DNA from 2 places in the Shimazuella sp. NTD250 genome. Region 2 is predicted to be linked to the other one. Evidence: predicted binding sites of a transcription regulator. Region 2 holds the regulator's gene; the other holds the start of a gene.

Region 1 (15,042 bases), on a different contig from region 2:
TTTTTCACCTGGAAACGGATCTTCTCTTCCTCCACTGAAGAAAAAGGTGACATGAGGATATTTTTCTGTCTCCGCAATTCTTAGCTGCCGCAAATTATTTTGGGCCAATACTTCTCCGAGTGTATTGTCTAAGTCAGTAGGTTTATAGGCGACATAGCCGTCAACCGATTCACTAAACTTCGTAATACATACATAAAATAAATCTTTTGGAGGATGTTCTCCACGATCAAATCCACGAAAGTCAGCATTGGTAAATGCTTGTGAGATTTGAATGGCACGATCAGGTCGAAAATTAAAGAAAATAATAGCATCATTGTCCTGAATTTTACCAACAGGTTGGCCTTGCTCATCTACGAGAACAGTAGGCATCACAAATTCATCGTACACACTTTTCTCGTATGATTCATGGACAGCTTGGATTGGGTCTTGATAAGTTGGACCTATTCCATAGACCATCGCATTATACGATTTCTGTGTACGTTCCCATCGTTTGTCCCGATCCATAGCATAATAACGACCTTGCAGAGTAGCGATTTTTCCGACTCCCAGTTCATTCATCTTCGCTTGCAATCGATGAATGTAGTCAACCGAGCTTTCTGGAGAAACATCTCGTCCATCCAAAAATGCATGTACAAAAACTTTCTCCAATTTTTCCTCTGCACATAGTTCCAATAAGGCGAATAAGTGCTTGATGTGGCTATGAACACCACCATCGGAAAGCAACCCATATAAATGAAGACTACTATTATGTTCTTTGACATGTTTTATCGCTTGAAGAAAAGTTTCATTATGGAAAAAGGAACCATCATCAATTGCTTTGGATAACCTTGTCAAATCTTGATATACAACACGACCAGCGCCAATATTTAAGTGCCCGACCTCAGAGTTACCCATTTGCCCCTCAGGTAATCCAACAGCATTACCACTGGCCCCTAGAGTAGTATGTGGAAACTCACTCCAAAATCGATCAAAATTTGGTTTCCTTGCTGCGGCTACTGCATTGCCTTTGGTTTCCTCCCGCAGGCCAAATCCATCTAAGATACAGAGCATTACTGGTTTATGCATGAATTACACCTCATCTAACATCTGGTGAAACCCGTTAGGATCTAAGCTAGCACCACCAACGAGCGCACCGTCAATATTCGGTTGACTCATGTATGTTGCGATATTTCCCGGTTTCACACTTCCTCCGTACAGCAAACGAACTTTATCTTGATATCGTTCTGGCAGTAAACTGCGAATGTAGGAAATAACCGTTTCCGCATCATCAGGAGTTGCAGCCAGCCCTGAGCCAATAGCCCAAACAGGCTCATATGCAATGATTAATTTGCCTACTTCAACAGCACTGACATCCTCTAATGCTGTACGAATTTGACGTTTAACCACTTCATTTGTTTTCCCCAGCTCTTTTTCTTCCAATGTTTCTCCTACACATAAAATTGGAGTTAAACCAGCGGTAAGTACGGTGCGAAGTTTACGACCGATCACTTCATCTGTCTCGGCAAAATATGCCCGTCTCTCCGAGTGACCAATAATGACATGGGTAACATGTAATGCTTTCAGCATCTCCACACTTACTTCGCCTGTATAAGCGCCTTCTAATTCCCAATGCACATTTTGCGCACCAATTTGAATCGAAGTACCTTCACATGCTTCTGTCAGCCAAGGTAAAGAAGGAAAGGCAGCACATATGACTACTTCTCGATCCTCAGGAATGGTCTGCTCATGAAACTGTCTTAGAAAATCCTTTGTTTCTAATAGATTTTTATACATCTTCCAGTTGCCAGCTAGTATAGGTGTACGCATGATCTACCCCCTATCTTTTATCTGTCAAAGCTACTACTCCCGGTAACTCTTTTCCTTCTAAAAACTCAAGAGACGCTCCACCACCAGTGGAAATATGATCAACTTGATCGGATAGACCTGATTTTACGAGTGCAGCCGCAGAATCTCCGCCTCCAACAATAGAATAGGCATCAGACTGAGCTAGAGCTTCTGCCACACGATACGTTCCTTTTGCAAATTGATCCATTTCGAATACTCCCATAGGACCGTTCCACAGAACCAACTGAGAAGAAAGTACCACATCTTGAAACTGTTCGCTCGTTTTAGGACCAATATCCAAAGCCATTTTGTCAGTTGGAATCTGATCAATGTCTACTGCTGTACCTTTTGCATCTGCTGCAAAACGATCAGCTACTACTGCATCGATCGGCAAATACAATTTTACTCCTCTGTCTTTAGCCTGCTGGATTAAGCTTTTGGCTAAATCGAGTTTATCTTTCTCCAGCAAAGAGGTCCCAATTTCATAACCCTGTGCTTTGACAAACGTAAAAGCCAAACCCCCACCGATTAGCAGGTTGTCCACTTTTTGCAATAAATTTTGAATCACTTCAATCTTATCTTTTACCTTTGCACCACCGATGATAGCTGTGAAAGGTCGATCAGGATCACCAATCGCTTTTCCTAGTACTTCCAATTCTTTTTGCAGTAAAAGCCCAGCAACGGCAGGTATGTAGGCAGCTATACCAGCGGTGGAAGCGTGTGCTCGGTGAGCTGCTCCAAAAGCATCATTGACAAAGACATCTGCAAGATCAGCAAACGCTTTAGCTAATGCCGGATCATTCTTCTCCTCACCTGCTTCAAAGCGAACATTTTCCAGAAGGAGAATCTCTCCATCTCGTAACTGTTCTACAGCTTCCGTTACTTCTTCCCCAATCACTTGATCCACTTTTTTCACATCTTTGGAAATCAATTCTCCAAGTCGTTTTGCAACTGGTGTCAGACGATACCCTTCGATTACTTTTCCTTTTGGTCTTCCAAGATGGCTTGCCAGTATCACTTTAGCGCCCTGTTCCAGCAAGTACGAAATAGTAGGGATGGCAGCACGAATTCTCGTATCGTCTGCCACCTTACCTTCTGATAATGGAACATTGAAATCGACACGGCAAAATACTCGCTTGCCATGCAAATCGATATCATAGACAGTAAGTTTATCCAAAGGTGATTCCTCCCCAATTGACTGCGCACAAAACATTCGATTAAAACCGATCTGATTGTAACCGATTATTTTATACCCTTCTACAGATATGCTGTTTAAAAATAAGGATTAAACACCTTTTTCTAAAATAAAATCTGCTAAGTCTACTACTCGGCAAGAATAACCCCACTCATTATCGTACCATGCAAGTACTTTTACCATGTTGTCTTCCAATACCATCGTGGAAAGTCCATCAACGATAGAAGAATGTGGATTTCCTTTGTAATCAATCGAAACCAATGGTTCATTGGAGTAATCCAATATATTTTGTAATTCCCCTTCTGCTGCTTCTTTCAAAGCACTGTTGACCTCTTCTACTGTCACATCTTTGTCTAACTCAGCAACGAGGTCAATAATGGATACGGTTGGAGATGGAACACGGATCGACATACCATTTAATTTTCCTTTCAGTTCCGGGAGAACAAGCGAGATCGCTTTTGCAGCACCTGTAGTAGTTGGAATCATAGACATTGCAGCAGCACGTGCACGTCGAAGATCTTTGTGAGGAAGATCGAGAATTTGTTGATCATTGGTATATGCATGTGCAGTAGTCATAAACCCGCGTTTGAGGCCAAATTTTTCATGCAATACTTTTGCTACAGGAGCCAGACAGTTGGTTGTACAAGAAGCATTGGAAATAACATGATGGCTTTGTGCATCATATTTATCTTCGTTTACTCCTAAAACGACGGTGATGTCTTCATCCGAAGCAGGAGCAGAAATGATGACTTTTTTGGCACCGGCTTTCAAATGTTTTTCTGCATCTGCACGTTTGGTAAAACGACCAGTAGATTCAATCACGATATCGATGTTATCTTCTGCCCAAGATAGCTTCTCAGGATCACGTTCCGCTGTTACTTTTACTTCGTGATCATTCACCTTAAAACCATTATCAGATACTTTAACGGTGGCATCCAAAGTACCGTGTACCGAATCATATTTAAGTAAATGAGCCAATGTTTTATTATCCGTTAGATCGTTTACTGTCACTACTTCCAAGTTTGGATGATCGATCAGAGAACGAAACACATTACGCCCAATTCTTCCAAATCCATTAATTGCAACTCTACCTTTACCCATACATACTTCCTCCTTATACGCATTCCTTAGTAGTATGACCAAAAAAATGCCATTTCAAATAAATAAAACAGTCCAATCGGACTGTTAACGATGAATGGCATCCCATCATCCTTTCTAATGGGAGTTGATATGCGTTGACTGATCTCTGGGTGCAAGACAAAATGCCTTATGGAAACCGCTTACTATCTCGACATGCGATAAATATTATCGTTTATTTGAGATCGCCATCTACCAACTCCTATCATCATGAGAAATGATGTATAGGATCAATCATTGTCAACAAAAATCATTACTACTTTAAATTACTATATTTTAGGGTACAGGTAAACCACAAATTGTACACTTTTTTTATTGTTGTACTATGGATTGAAAACATGGTATAATAGCGGTTGTCCTATCATGCGCCTATAGCTCAGGGGATAGAGCACCGGTCTCCGGAACCGGGTGCCCAGGTTCGAATCCTGGTAGGCGCACCACAACAATATTTATGCGGTTTATCAGTGGGTTCAAGTGTTGAACGTAGGAAATTGCATACTGCTGTTCACGCTCTTTTTCTTCCGAAACTTCGAAGAAAAGAGCGTTTTTCATGACTATAAAACCTTTAAAAGGTATAATGCGAGCGTCTACTCGTGATTTTTAGGTCAACAAAATCAAAAACTCCTAACCATGAACAGGATAGGAGCTTTCTTGATGCGGTTCTAGTCATTTGGAGGGTGGCTGAAAGCAACTTTTTTTGGGATTGCGGTTTGATGTTTCATTAGTGCTTTCCTACCTTTCACCAAAGATATTGAAACCTCTTGGAACTCACCCGTTATTTTATGATAATCGGGTAAATTCTGTCTCTTACAAATATCACTCATATTCAGTAAAATGTCAAACATCAGCTCTTCAAAGTGATACTCAGTTGCCAGTTCTCTTGCTTCTTCAAGATATTTGTATGCGTCCATGTCCTTGTTCTGCATGATCAAACATTGACTCAAAGCGATAAGAGCTTTCACTATGCCTTGAACATCTTTATATTCACGGGCTAGTTTGACAGCGTTTTCAAGTATAGACTGACCTTTTTTTAGCTTCTCAAATCCACAGTATACAATCCCCAAATGAGTATGGGTTTTAATAGCTAAGCGTTTCTTTTTTATTTTACCTTCTAATTTTAGAGCTGATTGATAACAAAGTTCAGCATTTGTCATAAATCCTTTTTGATAATAACTTTCACCTAAAGACGACCACAAGTCAAAGGCATGGTCATATAATTCATCAACACGAGCAAGGAATAGTCCTTCTTGTGCAAAATGAATGGCTTCATCATATCTGCCTAGTTTGTTCAACAACTCAATACGAATGAGCAATAAGTTTAACCAAGCATCATCACTTCTTATGCTGTTTCCTTGCTCATATACTTCTTCCACAAGTAACAACGCTTCCATGTCTCTGTTCAGTTTCTCAAGGATAATTGCCTTGTTAATCCATAAGTTATATTGAATATGGTGACGTTTGTTCTCAGGCTTGAACGATTCAATTCCATGGTTTACATACGTTAGAGCGTTAGCAAGATCATTCAAAAATAAATAAACTCTACCCATCCCATTATAACAAGCAGATTTCAAATTGCTGTCGTCTATATCATCTACAGATGAATTGACAATTTGAACAACCGTTCCATACTGCTCCAGAGCTGTGTTCCATTTTCTCTTTTTTTCATAATATTTTGCTCTTATTCAGTTCTTTGATGGAGTCCCGGCATTGGACAAGTTAACTTATCCAAATTTACAACATGATTTAATGAATCGAGTAATAATTGAACTGGAACCTTTTCAGGTGAAAAGGGCTATAAAAATTGATTAATGTGTTTAACAGTCCCAAAAAGTATCTCGATATGATACAAAGTACTCCATGTATTCCGCTAGAAAAGCAAAAACGACACAATGGGAAATCAATGGCAGTAGTATTACCAACAATGATTTTGCAAAGTTGGGTGTACCCATTGTGTATTTTTCACTGATCTATATCAACTACGATTAAATCGGTGCGGGTACAGAGAAGTAGCAGAAAGCTGCTATTCTCCCTGTACCCGGGTGAGTCCCCGTGAGAAAAGGGCTTCACTCAGAGTGCTGTGAAATGATGACGGCCAGCAAGTAGTTCTCTAGGGCATACTCTTCAGCCTTCACTGCCTTTTCCAGATCCCCACCGAAGTCATTGGGACTGATCGCACAAAGGCCATTGTATGCCTTCCACACACAAGCAGCTTGATAGTAGGACCTCAGCGTCTTGAGCCGGTTATGGAAACCTACCGGGATCTCGCTCAGATACTCAGCGAAGTTTCGATCTGCCTCAGCCTTCCATTCTTGAAGCGTGTGGACGGAATGCCCCATCGTGACTCCGGAGATGTGCTCCTCTTCGAAGTTTCGCTTTAGCCGATTGGAGATTTCGATGAGAGCATCGATCACCCCGCATGTCGCTGCCTGAGTAAGAGCTCGGATAAATACCGAGTCCGAAACCACTTGGCCCTTCCTTCTCCCTGTTCAAGGGACTCAACATTAGGATTAATAAAATTATACAAGATTTCTAAAGAAACATCTATGACTCTGTTTGCCCTAGTGAAAGCAAAAATAGCTGTGAATGGTAATCACAGCTTATCTATATATAAATGAATTTTGGATTTGGACCCGGAGGCAGGGAGATCAGCACTGCTGTCTTCCTGTCCCCGGGGTGAGTCCCGTGGAGGAGGCTCTTACTTGGAGAGCCAGGGCTCGAAGACTTCCTTGCGGAAGTCGTTCCCTGCGATCAGCTCCATCTGGACGGCCACGCCGTAGTTCCACGCGTACCCGGGGTACTTTTTCACGAGGACGCTGTAACGCTCGTACAGCCGGCGTGCGTAGCCGTAGGCCCTGCCCTTGTCGAGCAGGAGCGAACGGAGTTCCTCGGGGACCGACTTCAGCAGCTCGGTCAGCAGCAGGTCCGCCCGACGCTTCTTGGCTTCCAGCATGACCTTCGCAACCGAGTAGATGAATACCTCACAGGGGCACTTCGCGCTCCGGAGGTGCTGATCGGTGATCTGGAGTTCCGCCTCGATTTCGCCACACAGGATGGCCAGACGAGCTGCGATTTTCTCGATGGAGCGAGAGGGACGCATGATTGCCTTCCTTCCCCCACAATTGGGGCTCAACGAATGGTTGATTTCATTATATAAAAAATGAAAATAACTGTCTATTGATGCAACCGTTCTAGTAATTTAAGCATCTTATCTTTACATTTGAAAAAAGCTGGTTAATTCTTTTTGGAGAATTAACCAGCTATCAAAAATCTTTATTTCAACTTTTCCAACCAAGCTGCAAGCGCTGTTCCAATCTCATCAGGAGCATCTTCCATTGGATAGTGCCGCCCTGCTACTGTGATTTCTGTCTGTTCAGGCCAGCTGCGGCAAAAATCTACATGAGACTGTGGAGTTGTTCCAGGTTCTGTATGGATGAATAATTTAGGAACAGAACTCTGTGCTAACCAATCACCATAAGCGGTGACTATCTCTGTCACATCCGCTGGATTACCATCAAAGGGCAATTGCCGCGCCCAAGATAACATCGGACGACGTCCTTCCCCTGCTTCTGTAAAAGGTCGGTGATATTGAGCCACTTCTTCCTCTGTCAACTCACGCAAGATACCAACCGGAAGATTGACATTGAGAAAAGAGTTTTGTTCCAGTACCATTTTTTCTCCTTCTGAAGATCTCAATGCCTGAAAAATTTTGCGCCCCTGTTCTGGAATCTCGCTCCAGCTGCGGGGTTTGATAATCGCCTCCATGTACACAATGCCATCTACCGCACCAGGATGACGTCGTGCCCAATCAAAGCCCAAAGCTGAACCCCAATCGTGTACCACGAAGATGATATTTTTATGAATTCCAAGTTTATTGAGAAGCTCATCTAGGTATTTTCGATGCTCGACAAAGGTATATGAATCTGGATCACTTTCAGTTAATTTTTCCGAATCTCCCATTCCGATTAGATCTGGGGCAATACATCGTCCATATTCTTGCGCATAAGGAATAATATTTCTCCAGAGATAGGAAGATGCTGGATTGCCATGCAAGAAAACGATTGGATTACCACTACCTACTTCCACATATGCCATCTCTAAATCGAAAACTTGTTGATGCTTTTTTTGATAAGGAAATGCTCCGCTAATCATATAATCTCTCACCCTTCTGTTTACACCATAGATAGTATTTTGTACCTGTTACTACATTTGTAGTACTATGATGTGGCTGGTTATTAGTTGACTTATCAACTATAAACAGAGTATAACTCCATATTGTTGATAAGTCAACTATATGAGGTAAATTAAATTTCATAGTATGATTTCAAGGGATAACACGATCATTTATTCATTTTTATTGAAATAAAAACATTTGAATATATAAGAACATAATACGATTTTATTAAGATAAACTTCAACACAAGATTTTATGCAGAAATTCCCCCTCTGAAAAATATTTGACCTTTTTTGACCAATGAGGTATGATAGTCCTGTGAACAAAATATTTCCTACATATGGAGGAGACGAACATGATGAACAACCTAATACCAATGGTAGTTGAACAAACAAACCGTGGTGAGCGCTCCTATGATATATACTCTCGACTTCTCAAAGATCGTATTATCTTACTTGGTAGTGCTATCGATGATGATGTAGCAAATGTGATTGTTGCTCAGTTGCTATTCTTAGCAGCAGAAGACCCAGAAAAAGATATACACTTATATATCAATTCTCCAGGCGGCTCCATTACTGCTGGAATGGCAATTTATGATACCATGCAGTTTATTCAGCCTGATGTTGAAACCAACTGTATTGGGATTGCAGCGTCCATGGGTTCTTTCTTGCTTGCAGCAGGAGCAAAAGGAAAACGATTTGCCCTGCCAAACAGTGAAGTAATGATCCACCAACCACTCGGCGGTGCACAAGGTCAAGCATCTGATATTGAAATTCGAGCAAAACGTATCATTAAAATGCGCGATAAACTAAATCATTTGTACTCCACATTTACCGGACAACCCATCGAACGAATCGCAAAAGATACCGACCGCGATAATTTTATGAGCGCTGAGGAAGCTTTAGAGTACGGATTGATTGACAAAGTGATCGAAAAGAAATAAGATGGACAAATAAGATGAATCGAAATCCACCCTGACGGGTGGATTTTTTGCGGGATTAAAAGATTAGATTCTCTACTTGAGCAGATATAGATATAAATCATTCCCAGCGAAGATATACACCTCAAACAAGAGCAAAATGCTCGCTAGGCCGCTTTGCTCCTAGTCTCTCTATGCTTGGCTGTAGCGTCCCATGTATTCTTTACAACAAGACGCGGAAGACACGTTCCGGGGTCCCCTCTCGCGAAGCGGATCAGCGGATTTGCTCATCTGGAGTTAGATTCTTGCATCCTGCAACATAGGATGAGATTTTATACAAATAATAAGAGAAACAACCACAAATTAATTAAAGGAGTTTTAAACACATTGAAACCTTTTTCCGAGCTAGGATTAAGCCCACAGCTTCTGCAAGCCATCAGTCAAATGGGTTATGAAGAAGCTACCGACATCCAAGCAGAAACCATTCCTATCACTCTTTCAGGCCAAGACCTTATCGGGCAAGCACAAACCGGAACAGGAAAAACCGCAGCGTTTGGAATACCTCTTGTCGAGCGCATCGATACACATGATGAAAGTATTCAAGCTTTGGTCATCGCACCTACCAGAGAACTCGCTATTCAAGTTGCTGAGGAATTAAATCGAATCGGTCAATTTAAACGCGTTCGCGCATTACCTGTTTATGGCGGCCAAGATATTGACCGCCAAATCAGAGCACTAAAAAAACGACCTCAAGTTATCGTCGGTACACCAGGTAGACTACAAGACCATCTTCGTCGAAAAACCATTCGCCTGCAAAATATCCAGATCGTTGTGTTGGATGAAGCAGACGAAATGCTAAATATGGGCTTCATCGAAGATATTGAGGCTATTTTGGATCAAGCACCATCTGAGAGACAAACCTTGCTTTTCTCTGCTACCATGCCTGAACAAATTCGCAAATTGGCAAATAAATTTATGATTGACCCTATGCAAGTAAAAGTAAAAGCAAAAGAAGTTACCATGCCAAACATCGAGCAATCTTTTATTGAACTTGCTCCTAAGCAAAAGTTTGATGTTTTATGTAACCTGCTCGACATCCAATCTCCAGAACTAGCCATCATCTTTGGACGTACCAAAAAACGCGTAGACGAACTTACTGAGGCGTTGAGCAAGCGAGGTTATGCTGCGGAAGGACTGCATGGTGACCTCAACCAAACTCGCCGTGATACGGTTGTACGCCGTTTTAAAGAGGGTACAATCGATATCATGGTCGCCACAGACGTCGCTGCTCGCGGACTCGATATCTCAGGAGTAACCCATGTCTATAACTTCGATATCCCTCAAGAGCCTGAGAGCTATGTCCACCGCATCGGCAGAACTGGCCGTGCAGGGAAAACAGGGGTAGCAATCACCTTTGTCAGTTATCGTGAAATGGATCACCTTCGCTATATCGAACGAATGACCAAGAAAAAGATTAAACGAGAAGCAATCCCAACGATCCATGAAGCGTTAGAAGGTCAACAGTTAACTGCAATGGAAAACTTACGCAGTACAGTGGAAGAAAAAAATTATGGTTCTTATCGCGAGCTCGCTAAAAAACTGTTAGAAGAACATGATTCTGTAGCACTTGTAGCAGCAGCTCTCAAAATGATTACCAAGGAACCAAATAAGACAAAAGTAAACATTTCCGATCTAAATGCACCAGGAAGATTACGTACACCAAAAAAACCAGAGAGAAAAACAGAAAAGAGAGTTTTTCCTAAAACAAAGCGAAGTAATGGAAAAGGCGGCTCTTTTGCTTCTGGGAAACAAAAAAATCGTTTCGTTGAGAAAAAGAAACGAGCGAAGAATAGATAAAACGATTTTTCTAGAATGACATTCTTCAAAAAAACAAACACAGGGAATAGCAACTTCCTCAATAATTACCGGATTATTTATTTAATCCGGTTTTTTTATTTCTATTCAAGAATTAGTATCCATTGATTGAATTATCTTATTTATTATAGTATGATTAAATCGTAACATCAAAGATTATGTTACTCATCTTGCATCACTCATCCGTACGTCCTGACGTCTTTCGTCTAAGCATCACGCATCCTGCATCTTTCGTCTGAGCGTCTCGCATCTTACGTCCGAGCATCTTGCGTCTTGCATCTTACGTTTGTACGACATTACGTACAAATGGGTCGGTCACAAGCCTGTAATTCGACCCCGACATAAAAAATACAGCCGAACCTAACATCAGGTTCGGCTTTCTTCTGTTGGATGAATATGAAGAATAAATTTAATGACATAATCGTACTAAATAATTTACAGAAAATAATGGTTAATTTATAATAGAATAATCGACATGCATCCAGTTTACATTCTGTCCATTGGATCGGTCTGAGTTCCCCTACACAGCGGATCTTGATACGGGCTTTGGCGTTTGGGTTGTACTGTTGTGACTGGTCAGGCGCATGTAGATCATGTGCCGACCAGTCCCCAACACAAAAATACAGCCGAACCTAACTTTAGGTTCGGCTTTCTTCTGCTGGATGGATATGAAGGATAAAAGGATTTAGCGGAGCTGCTTGTGTAACTTTTTTTCTTACTTGTGCTTCAATCATGGCATAATTACGAGGCTTAACACCAGGTTTTACATAGATATCCATGATAATATTGCGACCTGTATACTCCATTTTTGCCCGGTAAACAGCATCAACTGTTTTTGCAGCTTGAACCATCTTACTCTCTGGATAACTCACATAACTATAGGAACGAGAATCATTATCCAAACCTGTTCTTCTCTCAGGGGCTGCTGTACGTTGACAAGCCGTAAGCAAAAGACCAAAACATAAAATAATCCAACCTATTTGTCGAAGCATGTTTCCCACCTCCTAAAAGTAGTTTGTCTAGGTAGGGTTATCTTCATGCTTCAAAAAGGTTGGATGTGAAATCTTCCTGTTTAAATCTATATTCTGTCAATACTAAAACAGACATAAAAATCAATTCGGTAAATGAACCAAGTGCGTAATATTCAACAAAGAAAGCAATCGCTCCGAGTAAACTAACAAAGAGACATCCAAAAAATAGGATAGACCATTGCATTCTTTTCCACACCACAAAGGATGTAAGAATCATCGGTACAAAAGCAAATAGCATCGAAATTGAAAACGGAGATTCGCTCACAATATACCGGTCAATCCCATTTATAGAAATTGCTTCCATATGAACCCACAAAAAATCATGAAAAACTCCAATGATGGTCACGATGAAAGTATAGAGGTTGAACAATACTTTGATTGCTACACTTTCCACCCATCTCGCTCCCGTTCTCCGAAGAAAATCTAAAGATACAAAGGCTAGTGTAGGGATGAGTAATACATGCAGGAGATAACGAATCATACTTAGCATCTCCAATGTTTCTCCAAACCCAATCCATCTACCGCATAACAAGACAAGATTATCGTACGCAAGGGCTATGATTAGGAAAAAAACCCAAGCTGTTCCCCAAAACGGGGATTCCTGAAAGAAACGAAAACAACAAAAGAATAAAACCATACAACCCAATACAAAAAGAGGGTAAAGTAGAATATCCATGTTGTTGTCCTCCATGTCATTCTTCATCACCCTCCATCATAACAAAATTTAGCCTTCAACCTTGTTATAATTGTGACACTCTCTTAACTTTTTTCTTGCACGATCTCTACCAATCGTTCTACAGCTTCCTGTTCGTCTCGTCCTGATGCTTCGATTGTAATCTCTGTCCCTTTATTAACAGCTAAACTCATAACACCCATAATACTTTTCGCATTTACTTTGGCTGTGCCTTTGATCACATAAATCTCCGACGAAAAACGGCTTGCTTCACGAACAAAGTATGCTGCTGGACGGGCATGTAGGCCAACATCTAAAGTCACTATTACGTTTTGATTATACACTGTCATTTTCCCCCAATTTGTCTCGTAGTTGTTTGGCCAGCTCATCAATTTTTCGCATACGGTGATTCACCGCAGATTTACTAATTTTCCCGCTTGGAATTAACTCTCCTAGTTCAGTAAAATTTACTTCTGGATATTGTAATCTCAGCTCCGCTACTTCTCTGAGTTTTTCAGGTATATTATCCAGTCCATGATGTTCTGCTATCAACTCGATATTTTCTTTTTGCCGCATCGCAGCCTGTACAGTCTTATTAAGATTTGCAGTCTCACAGTTTACCAACCGATTGACTGAATTTCGCATATCTTTCATGATGCGAACGTTTTCAAAGTGAAGGAGTGATGGGTGAGCCCCAATAATATTTAGGAATTCACCAATTTTATCTCCTTCTTTCATGTAAACGATGTAGCCTTTCTTCCGTTCAATCATTTTGGGATTCAGATGATATTCCTCCATTAATTGCTGTAAGGATTCCGCATGATCGTGGTAGGTTGTCATGATTTCCATATGATAAGAACCACTATCAGGATTATTGACAGATCCACCAGCGAGAAAGGCACCTCTTAGGTAAGAACGTTTACAACAAGAATTAACGATTAAAGTGGAAGAAATCCCTGGGATTCGCTGCCACGTCTCAAGTTCAAAAATCGCCAAATCTGCAAGTATTTTAGCTGAATTTTGATGAAGACGGATAGAATACACATTATTTTTTCTCAGCCTGATCTTTTTTCTTACAAGTACTTCTGGTTGAACTTGATACAATCCACGCAATAAGGAAAACATATGTCTTGCAGTAGAAGGACTCTCTGTAACAAGTTCCACCATTAGTTGCTTATGTTTGATTTCAAGTATACCATTCATGCGGACTAATGCTGATAACTCAGCTCTTTTGCAGCATGGTTTGGTTTCCATTTTTGTTAGTTCTTTTTTTGTATCCGAAGTAAACGACATGATTTGTCCCTTCTAGCTACTTTACTTACTATCCATTTTAATGGATTCCCACACTTATCCGCAACTAAACTCCCTGATACTCCCTTAATCTTCCACGAACTAACCTTAAGATGTGTTTGCTGATCCGATAAGCATCATGCCTTAGTAAGGTTCGATAGAGCAGCAAGTTATCCATGATTGGATGGCACCCTTGACGCATGATCTCTTCTAAATCTGGTAGAACCATGCTTTGCTGACTGCTAGCATACCGCTCCTTTAAAAAAGAAGGAGGGACTTCATTATTCAGCAATGTAAAATCAAACAAGCCAGGCCCAACATGATCATAAATAACGCGAATATGATCGCTCGCTGAGAAGCCATCTGTTTCACCATGCTGCGTCATAATGTTACAAATATAAATTTTACAAGCATTGGAATTCCGAATCTCATCTGCCATCCCTTTCACTAGGAGATTTGGAAGTATGCTTGTATATAAGCTTCCTGGACCTACAATTATCCCATCCGCTTCTCGAATGGCTTCTATCGCTTCTTCTTGCGGCTTTGGACTTGGCGGATGGAGAAACACTCGACGTATTTTCTTCCCAGCCTTGGGAATTTGAGACTCTCCTTTGACAATCGTTCCATCCATCATTTCTGCTAAGAGCACCACATCTTGCTCACTCGCAGGGAAAACCCTTCCATTTATGGCGAGCACTCTACTCAATTCTTTGATTGCTGTAGTAAAATCACCTGTGATCTCTTGCATGGCAGCAATCATTAAATTACCTAAATTATGTCCTGCTAGTCCGTTTCCATTTTGAAAGCGATGTTGAAAAACTTTCTCTAACAGCGGCTCTGTATCAGCCATTGCGATTAATACATTTCGAATATCGCCAGGCGGGGGCATCTGTAGATCATTACGCAATCGACCTGAGCTACCACCAT
Region 2 (15,042 bases):
TGTAATGGAACCGTGGGGCTCACGGGGTTAGTTTGGTAATGAAGTAGTCATCAGACTACTGTCCCAAGAATCCTTCGGCTTTAGCCGTATGGTGTGCCAAAAAAAATTCCATTCTATCATAACGGATTTGTTTTCCTTTATCTACTTTAAAAAGCCGACGGCCGGGTATCTACCTCAGATACCCGGCCGGTCACTTCATCTCGCATCGAGAGGCTGTCGATACGCTTGTTCGAACAGCTCACTGATAAGCGGGATGAGTTCATGGAACGAGAAGAGATCTTGCATGTAGGTTCTCTCTGCGTTTTCGAGTTCTTCTCTTGGAGTAGAAGGTGGTGTCTTCTCTCGTTGCAGTTCCTCTTGTACTTTTTGTAGCTTTTCTTCTGTCTCTGTGGTGAGGCGTTCCAATTCCTCGATAGCTTCAAGGAAGGAATCTTTGATAGGGGGTTTTTCTCCCCGCAGATCCTCACACAGAATAGCAAATTTCGGGAACCGACTACGAGGGAGTCCACTTCTCACAAGCAGATTGTGGTGAACTTGAGGGAGCTCTTCTGTTGAAAGCGCATTCGAAGAAATCAGCATACTAACCTCTATTCTCTTCTAACGATTCCACTATTCTTATTATACGCAATACCTATTACCACGAATAGGGAAAAAATTTTTCTATGTTTAATACTTTTTTGTATAAAAATATACTAATAAAGGATAATGGTAGGAAAGAAGGAGAGTGGGAGTATGTATGATGTTTTATACCCCAGCTATTGGATTTTGACGGAGCGATTGTTCATGGCTGCATTGATGGGTGGGTTAATCGGCTGGGAGAGAGAGTTAAACCATTCTCCAGCAGGTTTTCGTACCCATATATTGGTTTCGGTAGGTTCAGCTTTGATCATGCTCATTTCGATCTATGGATTTTCTGACTTTGTCCATCTTCCTCACTTTACTTTTGATCCTTCGCGGATCAGTGCCCAAGTTGTCAGTGGAATTGGCTTTTTGGGGGCTGGAACTATTTTGCGACAAGGAGTTACGGTGAGCGGTCTGACTACAGCAGCTTCACTTTGGGTAGTAGCAGCTGTCGGCCTTTCAACGGGAGCTGGTTTTTACTTTCCATCAGTCATTACGACATTGATCGTATTTATTGGACTCATTATCCGCAGATGGCTGGATCGGATGTTTTGGAACCAAAAGACGAGAGCTGTATTAGAAGTTTGGACAGATAATGACGTTTCTCGTTTGAGTGAGATGGTAAAGATTATCGGAAAAAGCAAAAGTATCTCTATTAAAAAGCTTCGAATTGAAGAAGATGGTCATGATGCTTCAAAGATCACTTTTACAATTAAAATAAAAGGAACGAACTTAGATGCCGAGTTGTTGGAAGAATTGCAGCATATGGAAGGAATCACTCGTGTGGAGCAAATTTATTGACGTTGAGAACCTTTGTATGGAGCGGTTTAGAGCATTATTCTTTATTGACCAGTAAATTGCGAATAATGTAAGATGAAGTTAAGATTTACCGACCGTGTGCGTTTGCACCTAACCCGAGGAGTATCCCTCATGTTCAGCAACCCCAACCTCAAAGCTGCGCTCGCCGAGGCCAATAAGCTCAAGGATGGTATCCAGCAGTACATCTGGTGGCTCGAAGGGACGATCAAGGCAGGCGAGAAGCTGGGCGAGATGGCCCAGTCCATCGGCGTGCAGATGGTCGTACCGACGGTGTCCATCGAGACGCCCAAGGTCACGGGACTCAAGGCCGCCAAGCCTAAGGTCGCGGGACTCAAGGTCGTCGAGCCCAAGGCCACGGGACTCAAGGCCGTCGAGCCCAAGGCCACCGAGCCGAAGGCAGCCGAGCCGAAGGCCACCGAGCCGAAGGCCACCGAGCCGAAGGCAGCCGAGCCGAAGGCCACTGAGCCGAAGGCAGCCGAGCCGAAGGCCACCGAGCCGAAGGCAGCCGAGCCGAAGGCCACCGAGCCGAAGGCAGCCGAGCCCAAGGTCACCGGACCCAAGCCCGGTCCCAAGCCGGCGAAGAAGCCCGAGGTCAAGCCCGTCGACGAGACAGATCTGCCCGTGGAAGTCAAGATCCGTCGCGAGAAGATCAGGCGGGGGGAGCACGGCCAGTGGAAGACCGTGGTGGAGATTCTCTCCCAGATGGAGTTCTACAAGGATCTCCTCACTCCCCAGCAGATGGAGGATCTCTTCAAGGGTCTCCCGGAGGAGAATCAGGAGGAAGTGAAGGCGATCTGGGACGGACAGAAGGTCACCAAGTCGGGATCGAAGCCCGTCCCCCGTCCGAAGCCCACTCCCGCTGACCTGAAGAATCAGGGGAAGCGGATCGTCGTCTCTCAGGACAAGCCCAAGCCCCGAAAGTTGGACTATCTCCGTCTGAACCACTTCAAGAAGCTCTTCAAGGATCTGGCGGAGATCAGGTACAGGGAGCTGACCGAGGAGGAGTACGCGGAGATTGAAGGGAATCACACTTTGCAGGCCGCGAGGATGATTCTCGATGGTGAGGAAGAAGAGTTCACTCCTGCTGACCGGCGGCTCTTTGAGGACAACGAGTACCTGCAGGAACTGTTGGCGATCAGGGAGAAGTCCGCTTCTTCCCTGGAAACGCCCAAGGAAGCGCGCCAGCCCAAGGCCCGTCCCGAGCTGCCCCTGATGGAGCGGTTCGAGAAGAACGACCCGACCCTCACCTACGAGCAAATCAGCTCGCTGAGGAGGAGCGGGCGGATCAACGGAGCAAGGGAGGAGCAGTACTACTTCTATCTCTTGGAGGAACTTAAGGGCGGCTCGTCGGAGCAGCAGATCGAGTCGCTGGAACAGTACTTCTTCGAGGTTCTGAAGAGGACCGAGAAGAACGACCTGATCCTCTCGGAGGATCAGGTCGATGCACTGGAGAAGTACTACGCCGGTCTCCTGAAGCGGAACGAGCAGAAGGACCGAACCCTCACCGGCCGGCAGAATGAGGCGCTGAAGAGGTACTACTCCTACTTCCAGAAGCGATTCGAGCAGAAGGACCCGACCCTCACCGGGGAGCAGATCCAGAAGCTGGAGAAGGTCGGCCGGGTCAACCGGGATCAGGTGGACGAGTACCTCGACGCTGTAAAGGTTGCTGCCTAGGAACCGCAACTCCTCACATCGCACGCACACGGTCAAACCCCTCCGGCTTATTGCCGGAGGGGGGGCGCTGATCGCTTTCGAGCAATCTGCTGCCCCCGTGCGAATAATAATGAACTTTTATATAGATGATGGAAAAACGAGTTAACCCGAGCGGGTTAGCTTTTTTTGTATATTTGTCAAAAAATAGACCCAAAATAAGAAAAAGCATTGCCATTTTGGATAGTTGGTGTATAATAATATCGTAAGGTCAAAGTTAGTCAAAGTCAGCAAGGGGGTGTCCGTGTGGGGAATATTTCGGACATCATCGAAAAATATCTACAACAGATGCTAGCAGCAAGTGACAGCGGGATGGTAGAGATCAAGCGAAGTGAATTAGCCGATGAGTTTCAATGCGTTCCTTCGCAAATCAATTATGTGATCAGTACCAGATTTACCGTCGAAAAAGGATATTTGGTAGAGAGTAAACGAGGTGGAGGCGGGTTTATTCGCATTCGCCGCGTGAGACTTCAGTCCCAAAAGGAGTATTTTGCTGATCTATTGCTTCATATCGGAGAGTCGATCCCTCAACTGACGGCAGAGCATGTTCTCAGTCGTTTAGTGGGAGATAAGCTGTTGACCGAGCGTGAAGCAGTTCTGATCAAAAGCATTATTTCCCGGGAAACACTCCAACTGCCACTTCCTATTCGCGATGAGGTAAGGGCCCGTATGTTGCGATCGATGATCTCCATTCTGTTTGGAAAGTTAGGAGGTAGATGAACTTGCTTTGTCCTGAGTGTGGAAAACGTCCAGCAACCCTCCATTATACGAAGATCGTAAATGGAGAAAAGACAGAAGCTCACTTATGTGAGGTTTGTGCACAGGAAAAAGGCGAGTATATGCCTGGATTTGACAATGGCTTCTCGTTTCATAATCTGTTATCTGGATTATTAAACTTTGATATGGTATCAAGTGAATCTCCCAATATTGCACAGCAGACCGTTCCAAGATGTGCGACATGTGGGTTAACGTATAATCAATTCAGTAAAATAGGGCGGTTTGGCTGTAGCGATTGCTTTGAAACGTTTCGTGATCGTTTAGATCCGCTTCTTCGTCGTATTCATGGGTCTACCACTCACCATGGTAAGTTTCCAGAACGTACAAAAGGCGAACTAAAAATCAAAAAAGATCTAGAAAAACTTCGTGAACAACTCGTTCGATCAATAGAGTTGGAGGAGTTCGAAAAGGCAGCACAACTTCGAGACCAAATTCGTTCGCTACAGGAACGGCTCTCGGAGTAAGGAGGCAATAAGAAATGTCGTTAAATCAATTTCTTGAAAATGCTGTGAGTGAATGGATGAAGGTAAAAGGTGCTGAGTCCGATGTGATCTTCTCCAGCAGAGTTCGCATAGCACGTAACTTAGCGCAAATGCCATTTCCGATGCTCAGTACCGCCTCCCAATTGGAAGAAGTGACTCATCTCATTAAAGAAGCATTGACCAAAGATGATATTCCAGAGATTTTGGAGAATGCGGAACTGATTGAAATGGCAGACTTGACCGAACTTCAAAAGCGAGTTTTGGTAGAAAAACACTTGATTAGTCCTCACTTGGCAGAGGAATCTACATCTGGAGCAGTTCTCTTTAGTCAAGATGAGTCTGTCAGTATTATGGTGAATGAAGAAGATCATATACGAATTCAATGCTTATTTCCTGGTTTTCAGTTAGAGAAGGCTTGGAAGTTGGCATCTCAAATAGATGATTGGTTAGAAAAGCATGTGACTTTTGCTTTTGATGAACAGTGTGGATATTTAACCAGCTGTCCTACTAATGTTGGTACTGGAATTCGTGCATCCGTGATGATCCACTTGCCAGCTTTAGCGATGACTGGGCAATTAAATCGATTTATTCCTGCAATTACCCAAGTGGGCTTAGCAGTACGAGGGATTTATGGAGAAGGAAGCGAAGCGTTAGGCAACTTGTACCAAGTATCCAACCAAGTGACACTTGGTCAGTCGGAAGAGGAAATTATCGATAAATTGCAAGGCGTAGTACGCCAAATGATCGATCATGAAAAACAGGCTCGCGATAGATTGCTCGGTATGTCTTCGATCCAATTGGAAGATAGAGTTAACCGTTCTTTTGGAATACTAGCTCATGCCCGAATTATTGACTCCAAAGAGGCGATGAGACGTCTATCTGATGTTCGCTTGGGGATTGATTTGGGCTTGTTGACAGGAGTTCCGTCATCTGTGATGAATGAATTAATGGTATTGATCCAGCCAGGATTTTTACAGCAATATGCAGGTGAAAAATTAGGTGCGGAAGAACGAGATGTTCGCCGAGCTGACTTAATTCGGGAAAGAATTGGAATGGAAAGAGAGTAAAAAGATAAATAGAAGAGGTGAAGCGATATGATGTTCGGACGATTTACTGAACGAGCACAAAAAGTGCTTTCTTTAGCACAAGAAGAAGCAGTTCGTCTCGGTCATACCAATATTGGTACGGAACATATTCTGTTGGGACTGATCCGTGAAGGGGATGGCATTGCAGCTAAAGCATTGGTTGCACTTGGGCTTGGCATGGAAAAAATTCAAAAAGAAGTAGAAACACTTATTGGACGCGGAAGCGGTCAGCCAACAAGTATCGCTTATACACCAAGAGCGAAAAAAGTAATTGAGTTATCTATGGATGAAGCTCGTAAACTCGGTCATACGTATGTCGGCACGGAACATATTCTCCTCGGCTTGATTCGTGAAGGAGAAGGAGTTGCTGCAAGAGTACTTAACAACCTTGGTGTTAGTTTGAACAAGGCACGTGGCCAAGTTTTACAATTGCTCGGGAGTACAGAGACAGTTTCATCTCATCAAGGAGGGACACAAATGAGTGCCAATACACCTACATTGGATAGTTTGGCTCGTGATTTGACCCAGTCCGCTAGAGAGAGCAACCTAGACCCGGTAATCGGTAGAAGCAAAGAGATTGAGCGTGTGATCCAAGTGCTGTCTCGTCGAACCAAGAACAATCCTGTACTCATCGGGGAGCCTGGAGTAGGGAAAACGGCTGTTGCAGAAGGTTTGGCTCAGCGCATCGTCGAAGGGGATATCCCTGAAACACTCCGTGGCAAACGAGTGATGACACTCGATATGGGTACAGTAGTAGCAGGAACGAAGTATCGTGGGGAATTTGAAGATCGTCTCAAAAAAATTATGGATGAGATTCGTCAAGCAGGCAATATTATTCTCTTCATCGATGAATTGCACACTCTGATTGGGGCAGGTGGAGCAGAAGGGGCGATCGATGCCTCCAATATCTTAAAACCAGCATTGGCACGGGGAGAACTTCAGTGTGTAGGTGCGACAACACTTGATGAATATCGTAAATATATTGAAAAAGATGCTGCATTAGAGCGTCGTTTCCAACCGATCACCGTTGATGAGCCTTCGAAAGAAGAAGCTATCCTTATTCTCCAAGGACTTCGTGATCGTTATGAAGCTCACCACCGTGTGAAAATTACGGATGAAGCGATTAAACAAGCTGTTAAACTTTCAGATCGTTATATTACTGATCGTTTTCTGCCAGATAAAGCAATTGATCTGATTGACGAAGCAGCTTCTAAAGTTAGACTTTCTTCCTATACGGTTCCCCCAGAGTTAAAAGAATTGGAACAACGGATGGAAGAAGTGAAGAAAGAAAAAGATGCTGCTGTTCAGAGTCAGGAGTTTGAAAAAGCAGCTTCCCTACGAGATAAGGAACAAAAGCTTCGGGAAGAATTAGAAACAACTCGAAACCGTTGGAGACAAGACCAAGGAAAAACAGATTCAGCTGTTACAGCAGAAGATGTTGCCGATGTGGTGGCAAACTGGACTGGTATACCAGTAGTAAAATTGGCAGAAGAAGAGACAGAAAGATTACTCAAAATGGAAGACATCTTGCATAATCGAGTGATCGGTCAAGAAGAAGCTGTAGTTTCTGTAGCGCGTGCCATTCGTCGCGCTCGCGCAGGCTTAAAAGATCCCAAACGTCCAATTGGTTCTTTTATCTTTCTAGGACCTACAGGAGTAGGGAAAACCGAACTTGCTCGTGCACTTGCAGAATCGATGTTCGGCGATGAAGATGCCATGATTCGGATTGACATGTCTGAGTATATGGAGAAGCATTCGACTAGCCGTCTCGTTGGATCTCCTCCAGGGTATGTAGGTTATGATGAAGGTGGACAGTTGACAGAGAAAGTTCGGCGTAAACCATATTCGGTTGTCCTCTTTGATGAAGTTGAAAAAGCACATCCAGAAGTATTTAATGTGTTACTTCAAGTTTTAGAAGATGGTCGTTTAACCGATAGCAAGGGTCGTACTGTTGACTTTCGTAATACTATCATCATTATGACGTCAAATGTCGGTGCATCCACGATCGGCAAAAATACGAAACTTGGTTTTACAGTCGGGGATAATAGCAAAGATGAGTACGAACGGATGAAACAAAATGTGATGGAAGAATTGAAAAAAAGCTTCCGTCCAGAGTTTTTAAACCGGATCGACGATGTGATTGTGTTCCATTCCTTAAAAGAAGAGCATCTTAGTGAGATTGTAAACCTGATGTCAGAAGAACTTAGAAAACGTCTTGCAGAGCAAAATATTCACGTAGAGATGACTCCTGAAGCAACGAAACATTTGGCAAAAGAAGGTTTTGATCCTGCATATGGGGCACGTCCACTACGCCGTGCTATCCAAAAACATGTAGAAGATAGACTTTCAGAGGAATTGCTAAGAGGCAACATTGTTCGGGGAGATAAAGTAACAATTGATCTGAAAGATGGCGAATTAGTCGTTGAAAAAGCAAATGTTAGTACAACGTAAAAAAGCGGCGTAAAGCCGCTTTTTTTTCTATAAAAGAGAGGTTGCTGAAAATCATCGGTAAGTATGATAGATTTAAAAGAGAATCATATTTTTAATAAATGATAGTATTTTTATTTTAAATATAGATCTGCAAATTTAGAGTCATATTTAACTGGATCAAATTCTATTAATTCATATGTAGCCAAGTCAAGAGAATGGAATGGGTCCTTTGCGATGATAGCTTCGACCTTGGATCGATCAGCAGTAGCAAATACAATTACCCCACCAGTTTGATCTGTCTTTCGTCCTGAAACGATTAATTTGCCTGTTCTATACAGTGTGTCTAAATAATCACGATGGGCTTGAACATGACTATTTATTACATCAATAGGTCTTTGGTAGTGTAAATGTGCAATAAACATTTTTTCATTCCTCCTTTGGTTTATATTTATAGTTTATCTCACCCAACGTTATTTTTAAAAGCATCATGTGTTTGGTGTTTTGACAACTCCATATGGCTAAAGCCGTTGGATTCTTGGGATGATAGCCTCATGACTATTTATTACCAAACTAATCCCGCGTGCCCCTCGGTTTAAATATTTTGATTTCTTCTTTGCCGCGAACAACTTGGTTTTCGTCTGGGCGACTAGACATATATTACCATACGAATGTTTGTTTGCAAATTTGCTTTTTTCAAAGATTGGACTGGTGAAAGAAAATTCTTTCCCCTCGCCTAACGCTCGCTTTCACCCCACGATTTAGCTCACAATGCTATAATGATTAACAAAAGATGGGACAAGGAATGAATCAATTTGGCAAAAAGCAAAAGTGTATTTGTGTGCGGTGAATGTGGTTATGAATTACCGAAGTGGATGGGGCGTTGTCCGGGTTGTGGTGTATGGAATAGTTTAGTTGAGGAAAAAGTGATAACAGGTGGAAACAAGCAAACGAAGAGTAGAGAGAGTAGAAAGTCGAAAGAAAAGGCTATACCCATTACGAAAGTTGAGAAATTAGAAACACCTCGTTATGATACTCACATGAGGGAGTTAAATAGAGTACTAGGAGGTGGATTGGTTCCAGGGTCTATGGTGTTAGTAGGCGGCGACCCAGGTATTGGGAAGTCTACTCTGTTGTTACAGTCTACTCATCTTTTAGCCGATGGCGGCATGCCAGTTTTGTATGTCTCTGGGGAGGAATCGATGGAACAAATACGACTTCGGGCCGAGAGATTGGGAGCATTGTCTGATCAATTATTGATCGCTGCGGAGACAGATCTACTTGCTATTGAAACACTAGTAGATGAGAGTTCTCCAAAATTGGTTGTAATTGATTCTATTCAGACGATGTATCATCCAGAGATCACTTCTGCACCTGGAAGTGTTTCGCAAGTGAGAGAATGTACAAGCCAATTGATGCGCCTTGCGAAAGAGAAGCGAGTTACCATTATTATTGTAGGGCATGTGACCAAAACAGGGGCGCTTGCTGGACCGAGAATGTTGGAACATATGGTAGATTCTGTTCTCTATTTTGAAGGAGAGAGACATCATACATATCGGGTGCTGCGAGCAGTAAAAAATCGTTTTGGGTCTACCAATGAGATCGGTGTTTTTGAGATGAAAGAGACAGGATTGGTGGAAGTAGGAAATCCATCGGAATTATTTTTGGCAGGACGTCCTGTAGGAGTACCTGGTACGGCAGTGGCCGCTAGTATTGAAGGAACAAGACCAGTGTTAGTAGAATTACAGGCCTTAGTTACACCTACGAGCAATGCAATTCCAAAAAGGATGGCGACAGGTGTCGATCATCACCGCGTGAGCATGATGTTGGCAGTGCTTGAAAAAAGATTAGGTTTCTCGCTCCATCAGCAAGATGTATTTTTAAATGTTGTCGGCGGGGTAAAACTGGATGAACCTGCGATCGATTTAGCGATTGCTTTAAGTCTTGCTTCTAGTTTTCGTGATCGTCCAATAGGGGTAGATTATTTATTTATTGGGGAAATAGGCTTGACAGGAGAAGTACGAGGCGTCAGTCGAATCGAACAACGGGTTGCCGAGGCATGGCAAATGGGCTTTTCAAATGTTATTATTCCAGAAAAAAACATGCGTGGATGGAATCCACCAGAAGGAATTGCACGAATTGGAGTCAAAACATTGAAAGAAGCATTGGAAGTCGCATTGGGAGGGTAAATAAGTTGCGAGAGGAAAAAACAGCACATATTGATGATATGTTAACGCTAATAGCACCAGGTACTGCTTTTCGAGAAGGTTTGGATAATATATTAGGAGCGAAAACTGGTGCTCTCATTGTGATGGGTTATGATAACGCAGTTGCAGATATTGTAGATGGTGGTTTTCATATCGATTGTCCATTTTCATCTGCATTTTTATATGAATTGGCAAAGATGGATGGTGCGATTATTTTATCCAATGATGGAAAACGTATTTTGTATGCAAACGCGCAACTCGTCCCCAGTGCTACACTCCCCTCTACCGAAACGGGAATTCGTCACCGAACAGCACAGCGAACTGCTAGACAAACTGGTAAGTTGGTGGTGTCTATCTCTCAACGTCGTAATACCATTACATTGTATAGAGGAACCGTACGCTATTCGTTAAAAGATATTCGTGTCATTCTAACAAAGGCTAATCAAGCAGTACAGACACTGGAAAAATATAAATCTGTTTTAGATCAAGCGACTACCAATTTAAGTGCTTTGGAGTTTGAAGAATTAGTTACATTAGACGAAGTGACGAATGTCCTGCAACGAATGGAGATGGTTCTTCGCGTAAAGCGTGAAATTGATAGTTATATCCATGAATTAGGAACAGAAGGTAGACTCATTCGCATGCAATTGGATGAATTGATGGGCAATATGGAGCAGGAAGCATATTTACTGGTAAAAGACTATGCCCTTGATCAGGAACAGCACCATCCGAAAAATGTTTTTGTTTCCCTTAAACAATTAACAGCAGATGAGTTATTGGATCATCAAGGAGTAGCCAAGCTGCTGGGTTATACAGGTCCACTCAATTTGCAAGAAGAGTCTGTATCTGCTAAAGGGTATCGAATATTGGGAAAAATCCCTCGCATTCCTAGTACGGTTATACAAAAATTAGTAGAGCGATTTGAAGTGTTGCCACAAATTATGCTGGCAACAATGGAAGAGTTAGACGAAGTAGAAGGAATTGGGGCTGTCCGAGCAAAAGCTGTACAAGACGGTTTAAAGCGAATACGCAGTCAGGTGTTTATTGACCGCCATCTATGATTTTATGCAGATTTGTGTTTAAAATTGAATATTTTGGTGAATGTGATAAAATGTCTTTATGTATGTGGGAAAGGGATAGAATGTTTTTGTCTAATCCTTATACATGAAAGATATTTCAGAGTCTAAAGTTTAAAGCTTGTTTCATCTCATTTATCCATATACTTTAACCAAATGCTCTAATGAATTGAATTTACTATCACTAGTAGAAATAGCAGTTATAAAAAGTAGAGAGTTTTGGGAAGAATAAATTCCTAACTCAAAACAAATTTAAGAAAAGGAGGTGAAATCCTGCTACTTTAGGAAGATGTCTTCCTCCCTAAGGAATAAACTTTTTGATTTAGTGCTTATTTTGAAAAGGCATTTTTCTTTGTTTTTTAGTAGCAGGCACTATGTTCGCAAGAGTTTTACCCAATCTATTTACAGTGGGAAATTTATTTTTAGGAGTCATGGCTATTCTATTAGCGATGAATACCCACTGGGAATATGCGGCTATCACAGTTATTATCGGTATGTTGCTAGATGGTTTGGATGGTAGAGTAGCTCGTATGTTAAACACACAGAGTGAATTTGGTAAAGAACTGGACTCATTATCTGATGTTATAACTTTCGGGATTGCCCCAGCAATTATTATGTATGTTTCTGTTTTAAATGGTTTTGGAGCGCAGGGATGGTTTATAACTGCGATATTTCCTATTTGTGGAGCACTCAGACTCGCTCGTTTTAATGTTCAGACGGGACCAAAAGGGTATTTTATTGGTTTGCCGATTACTGCAGCAGGTGGAATACTGGCTACCATGGCGCTGTATGATAAGTATGTGGATAATCACTATATTATGGTGTTTGGGATGTTATTTTTATCTTACTTGATGGTCAGTCAAATCAAGTATCCAGCATTTAAGAAAATGAAAACACCAAAAGCATTTCTATGGATTTCAGCTATATTTGTTGTTGCTATTGCAATTGCTGCTATTTTTTATCCAGCAGAATTACCGCTCGTTATCTTTGTACCACTTGCTTTCTATGCTCTTTACGGATTGAAAAAATCAATTACGAAGAAACGGCAAAACAAAAATGAAGAGCCTGTCGAAGATTAGGATATCAGCTTGTCGACACTAGAGGTCGACAAGCTTTTTTGATTAGAAATATCTGCTAACGCAAATGGGAGAATCTCCATATAATCTCCAAGATTGTTTGCTAAACTAAACGGAAATCATAGGTATCTGAGCTCTTCCTGTTTGAATGAATTGCTCTAGATTGTATGTCGAACTTAGCCCATACTCTCATTTATTTTTAGAAATGAATTACAAAATAGAATGCAAATCGCTTTTAATGCTCTGATTTAGGGTTTTTCATAAGGTGATGTGAAATGTTCCTTTTCCTTGTGGGAAAAATCATAAAAAAATCGTTGACGCATTCTAATTAGTGTGCTAATATGTTCTATTTGTTTCGATTTGACATAGGGCCCGCTTTGTGATATCTTGGAAATAGACATTGTCTGTGGAGGTGGCCCAATTGTTCAACATAGGTGACAAGGTGGTTTACCCAATGCATGGAGCTGGAGTTATCGAGTCAATCGAAGAGAGAGAAATTTTGGGTGAACGTCAACAGTATTATATTATGCGGATGCCGATTGGGGATATGAAGGTAATGGTACCACTCAAAAATGTGGATTCCATCGGTTTGCGTGAAGTAATTGATGATAACACCGTAGAGCTCGTCTTGCAACGTATGAGACAGTTTGAAGATGATGACACAACAAACTGGAACAGAAGATTCCGCGCAAATTTAGATAAAATGAAAACAGGAGACATCTATGATGTTGCTGAAGTTGTTCGTTCTCTCATGAAAAGAGATGGCGAAAAAGGTTTGTCTACTGGTGAACGAAAAATGCTAGACAATGCAAAGCAAATATTGATCAGTGAGTTTGTTCTTGCAAAAGATTTAGAAGAAGAACAGGCCTTTGAATTAATAGACGGAGCAATGACCAACCAGGAGCAACAATAAAAATTTTTCGTGTCTTTTTCTGAAAAGTATAGACTTCAAGTGCTTTTTTCTTTAAGGTTAGTTAGGTTCGGTCTGTGTCTGAAGATCAAGGGAAATGTATTTTACAAAAATAAATTTTCTTGGATTCGATTATTCTGACTACGATTTGTTTATAATGATAACAACTAGAGTTGATAAGAGAGGGGGTGAAGCCCCATGATGAAACGTTTCGTACAACTCGCCTTCGCACTTGCTGGAGCATCTGCTGGATATTACTTAGGACCAAAGTTGTTCGGGGTGCTTCTCAGGTCTCCTCTTAATTTTGGCGAAGTTCCTGTACCGCATTTGATTGGAGCTATTCTTGGGGCAATCATTCTATTTGTGGCAGCCATTTGGTTGGCTGACCCTATTGTATCATGGATTAAATGGGTTGAGGAAAGACTAGTAAAGATTCCTGCGGCAGATGGACTTTTTGGTGCGCTTGGTCTCATCTTTGGACTTATAATTGCTTTCTTAATTCAGCAGCCATTGTCTTCACTGCCTATACCTGGAGTGTCACGAATATTACCTTTTGTGCTATCCGGTTTTCTCGGCTATATTGGTTTTCGTGTAGGTTATAAAAAGCGTGATGAACTAATTACTGTTTTTACTTTAGGAAGACAATCTAGAGATAAAGCAAAACAAAGAGAAAAGCAAGGATCAGCTATACAAGAACACAAAATCTTAGATACGAGTGTCATCATTGACGGGAGAATTGCAGATATTTGCCGTACTGGATTTTTAGAGGGCACGCTCGTAATACCTGGTTTTGTATTGGAAGAGTTACAGCATATAGCTGATTCATCAGATTTGTTGAAGCGAAATCGAGGTCGCCGCGGTTTGGACATCTTGAATAAGATTCAAAAGGAATTGGACGTAAAAGTGATGATTTACGAAGGTGATTTTGAAGATATTCAAGAAGTAGACAGTAAACTAGTGAAGTTGGCGAAAGTACTTGGTGGTAAAGTAGTTACCAATGACTTTAACCTCAATAAAGTTTGTGAACTGCAAGGTGTTAAAGTATTAAACATTAATGATCTGGCAAATGCAGTGAAACCTGTTGTTTTACCTGGTGAAGAGATTCATGTACAAGTCATCAAAGATGGGAAAGAACATGGTCAAGGGGTTGCTTACCTAGATGATGGTACGATGATTGTAATTGAAGGTGGACGTGAGTTTATTGGTGATGAAATTGATGTCTTAGTTACCAGTGTACTTCAGACTTCAGCAGGTCGTATGATTTTTGCTAAACCGAAGTTATTAGAACGTGCTTTATAGCCCAGTTAGCATACTGGGCTTGTTTTATGTTTGTCAGAAGTATGGTATCCTCAGTTGAGTTACTGCCTTTTTTTATGAATACTTTGCGTGTTAGAATAGATGTGAACACCGACTTAGAGGTCCGCTATGGCAGGGTTTATCTGTAATTATTACGGTGAATTGCAAAATTTTTATTTTCGAACCAAGCAAAGCGCAATTCCTTGGAAATGGGAGTCCTCTTGTGCAAATAGATAGATAAAAGGAGTAGGTACGGTGGCAATTGGTGTAGTGATTTTAGCAGCAGGTATTGGCAAACGAATGAACAGCACTACTCCTAAACAGTTTTTGGAGTTACTTAAAAAGCCGATCTTGATACACCCATTGGAGGTATTTGAGCAGCATCCCTCGATTTCACAGATCAGTGTTGTGACCAATGAAGCTAGCTATAATCATGTTGAGCATCTCATCCAAGAATATAATATAAAAAAAGTAAACCGAATTGTGATTGGTGGCAAAGAAAGGCAAAATAGTGTTTATGCTGGTGTTACAGCAACACCTACAGAGTGGGTATTGG

What was found. Region 2 encodes CtsR, which represses protease genes until heat stress. Its sites were predicted from a motif close to ATGGTCAATAAAGGTCAAACA; they were not measured.
Region 1: clpP (ATP-dependent Clp endopeptidase proteolytic subunit ClpP) is a predicted target of CtsR. The motif match lies at 8,608-8,628, and genes of this name have one in related genera.

What each region holds. Positions count from the first base shown of each region.
Region 1 covers NZ_JCAJZS010000001.1:892,236-907,277, forward strand. The annotation lists gene gpmI (2,3-bisphosphoglycerate-independent phosphoglycerate mutase) at 1-1,065, opposite strand, end outside; gene tpiA (triose-phosphate isomerase) at 1,069-1,806, opposite strand; gene AC5WOF_RS04765 (phosphoglycerate kinase) at 1,817-3,001, opposite strand; gene gap (type I glyceraldehyde-3-phosphate dehydrogenase) at 3,110-4,120, opposite strand; tRNA gene AC5WOF_RS04775 (tRNA-Arg) at 4,522-4,596, shown strand; gene AC5WOF_RS04780 (hypothetical protein) at 4,819-5,682, opposite strand; gene AC5WOF_RS04785 (hypothetical protein) at 6,220-6,621, opposite strand; gene AC5WOF_RS04790 (hypothetical protein) at 6,852-7,253, opposite strand; gene AC5WOF_RS04795 (haloalkane dehalogenase) at 7,427-8,305, opposite strand; gene clpP (ATP-dependent Clp endopeptidase proteolytic subunit ClpP) at 8,683-9,270, shown strand; gene cshA (degradosome RNA helicase CshA) at 9,634-11,103, shown strand; gene AC5WOF_RS04810 (hypothetical protein) at 11,760-12,113, opposite strand; gene AC5WOF_RS04815 (hypothetical protein) at 12,157-12,828, opposite strand; gene AC5WOF_RS04820 (HPr family phosphocarrier protein) at 12,912-13,169, opposite strand; gene whiA (DNA-binding protein WhiA) at 13,162-14,118, opposite strand; gene AC5WOF_RS04830 (gluconeogenesis factor YvcK family protein) at 14,183-15,042, opposite strand, start outside.
Region 2 covers NZ_JCAJZS010000008.1:71,825-86,866, forward strand. The annotation lists gene AC5WOF_RS17230 (hypothetical protein) at 196-579, opposite strand; gene AC5WOF_RS17235 (MgtC/SapB family protein) at 733-1,422, shown strand; gene AC5WOF_RS17240 (hypothetical protein) at 1,552-3,114, shown strand; gene AC5WOF_RS17245 (CtsR family transcriptional regulator) at 3,397-3,870, shown strand; gene mcsA (protein-arginine kinase activator protein McsA) at 3,873-4,391, shown strand; gene mcsB (protein-arginine kinase McsB) at 4,406-5,476, shown strand; gene AC5WOF_RS17260 (ATP-dependent Clp protease ATP-binding subunit) at 5,504-7,945, shown strand; gene AC5WOF_RS17265 (YciI family protein) at 8,056-8,346, opposite strand; gene radA (DNA repair protein RadA) at 8,737-10,110, shown strand; gene disA (DNA integrity scanning diadenylate cyclase DisA) at 10,116-11,189, shown strand; gene pssA (CDP-diacylglycerol--serine O-phosphatidyltransferase) at 11,579-12,283, shown strand; gene AC5WOF_RS17285 (CarD family transcriptional regulator) at 12,693-13,193, shown strand; gene AC5WOF_RS17290 (PIN/TRAM domain-containing protein) at 13,389-14,489, shown strand; gene ispD (2-C-methyl-D-erythritol 4-phosphate cytidylyltransferase) at 14,742-15,042, shown strand, end outside.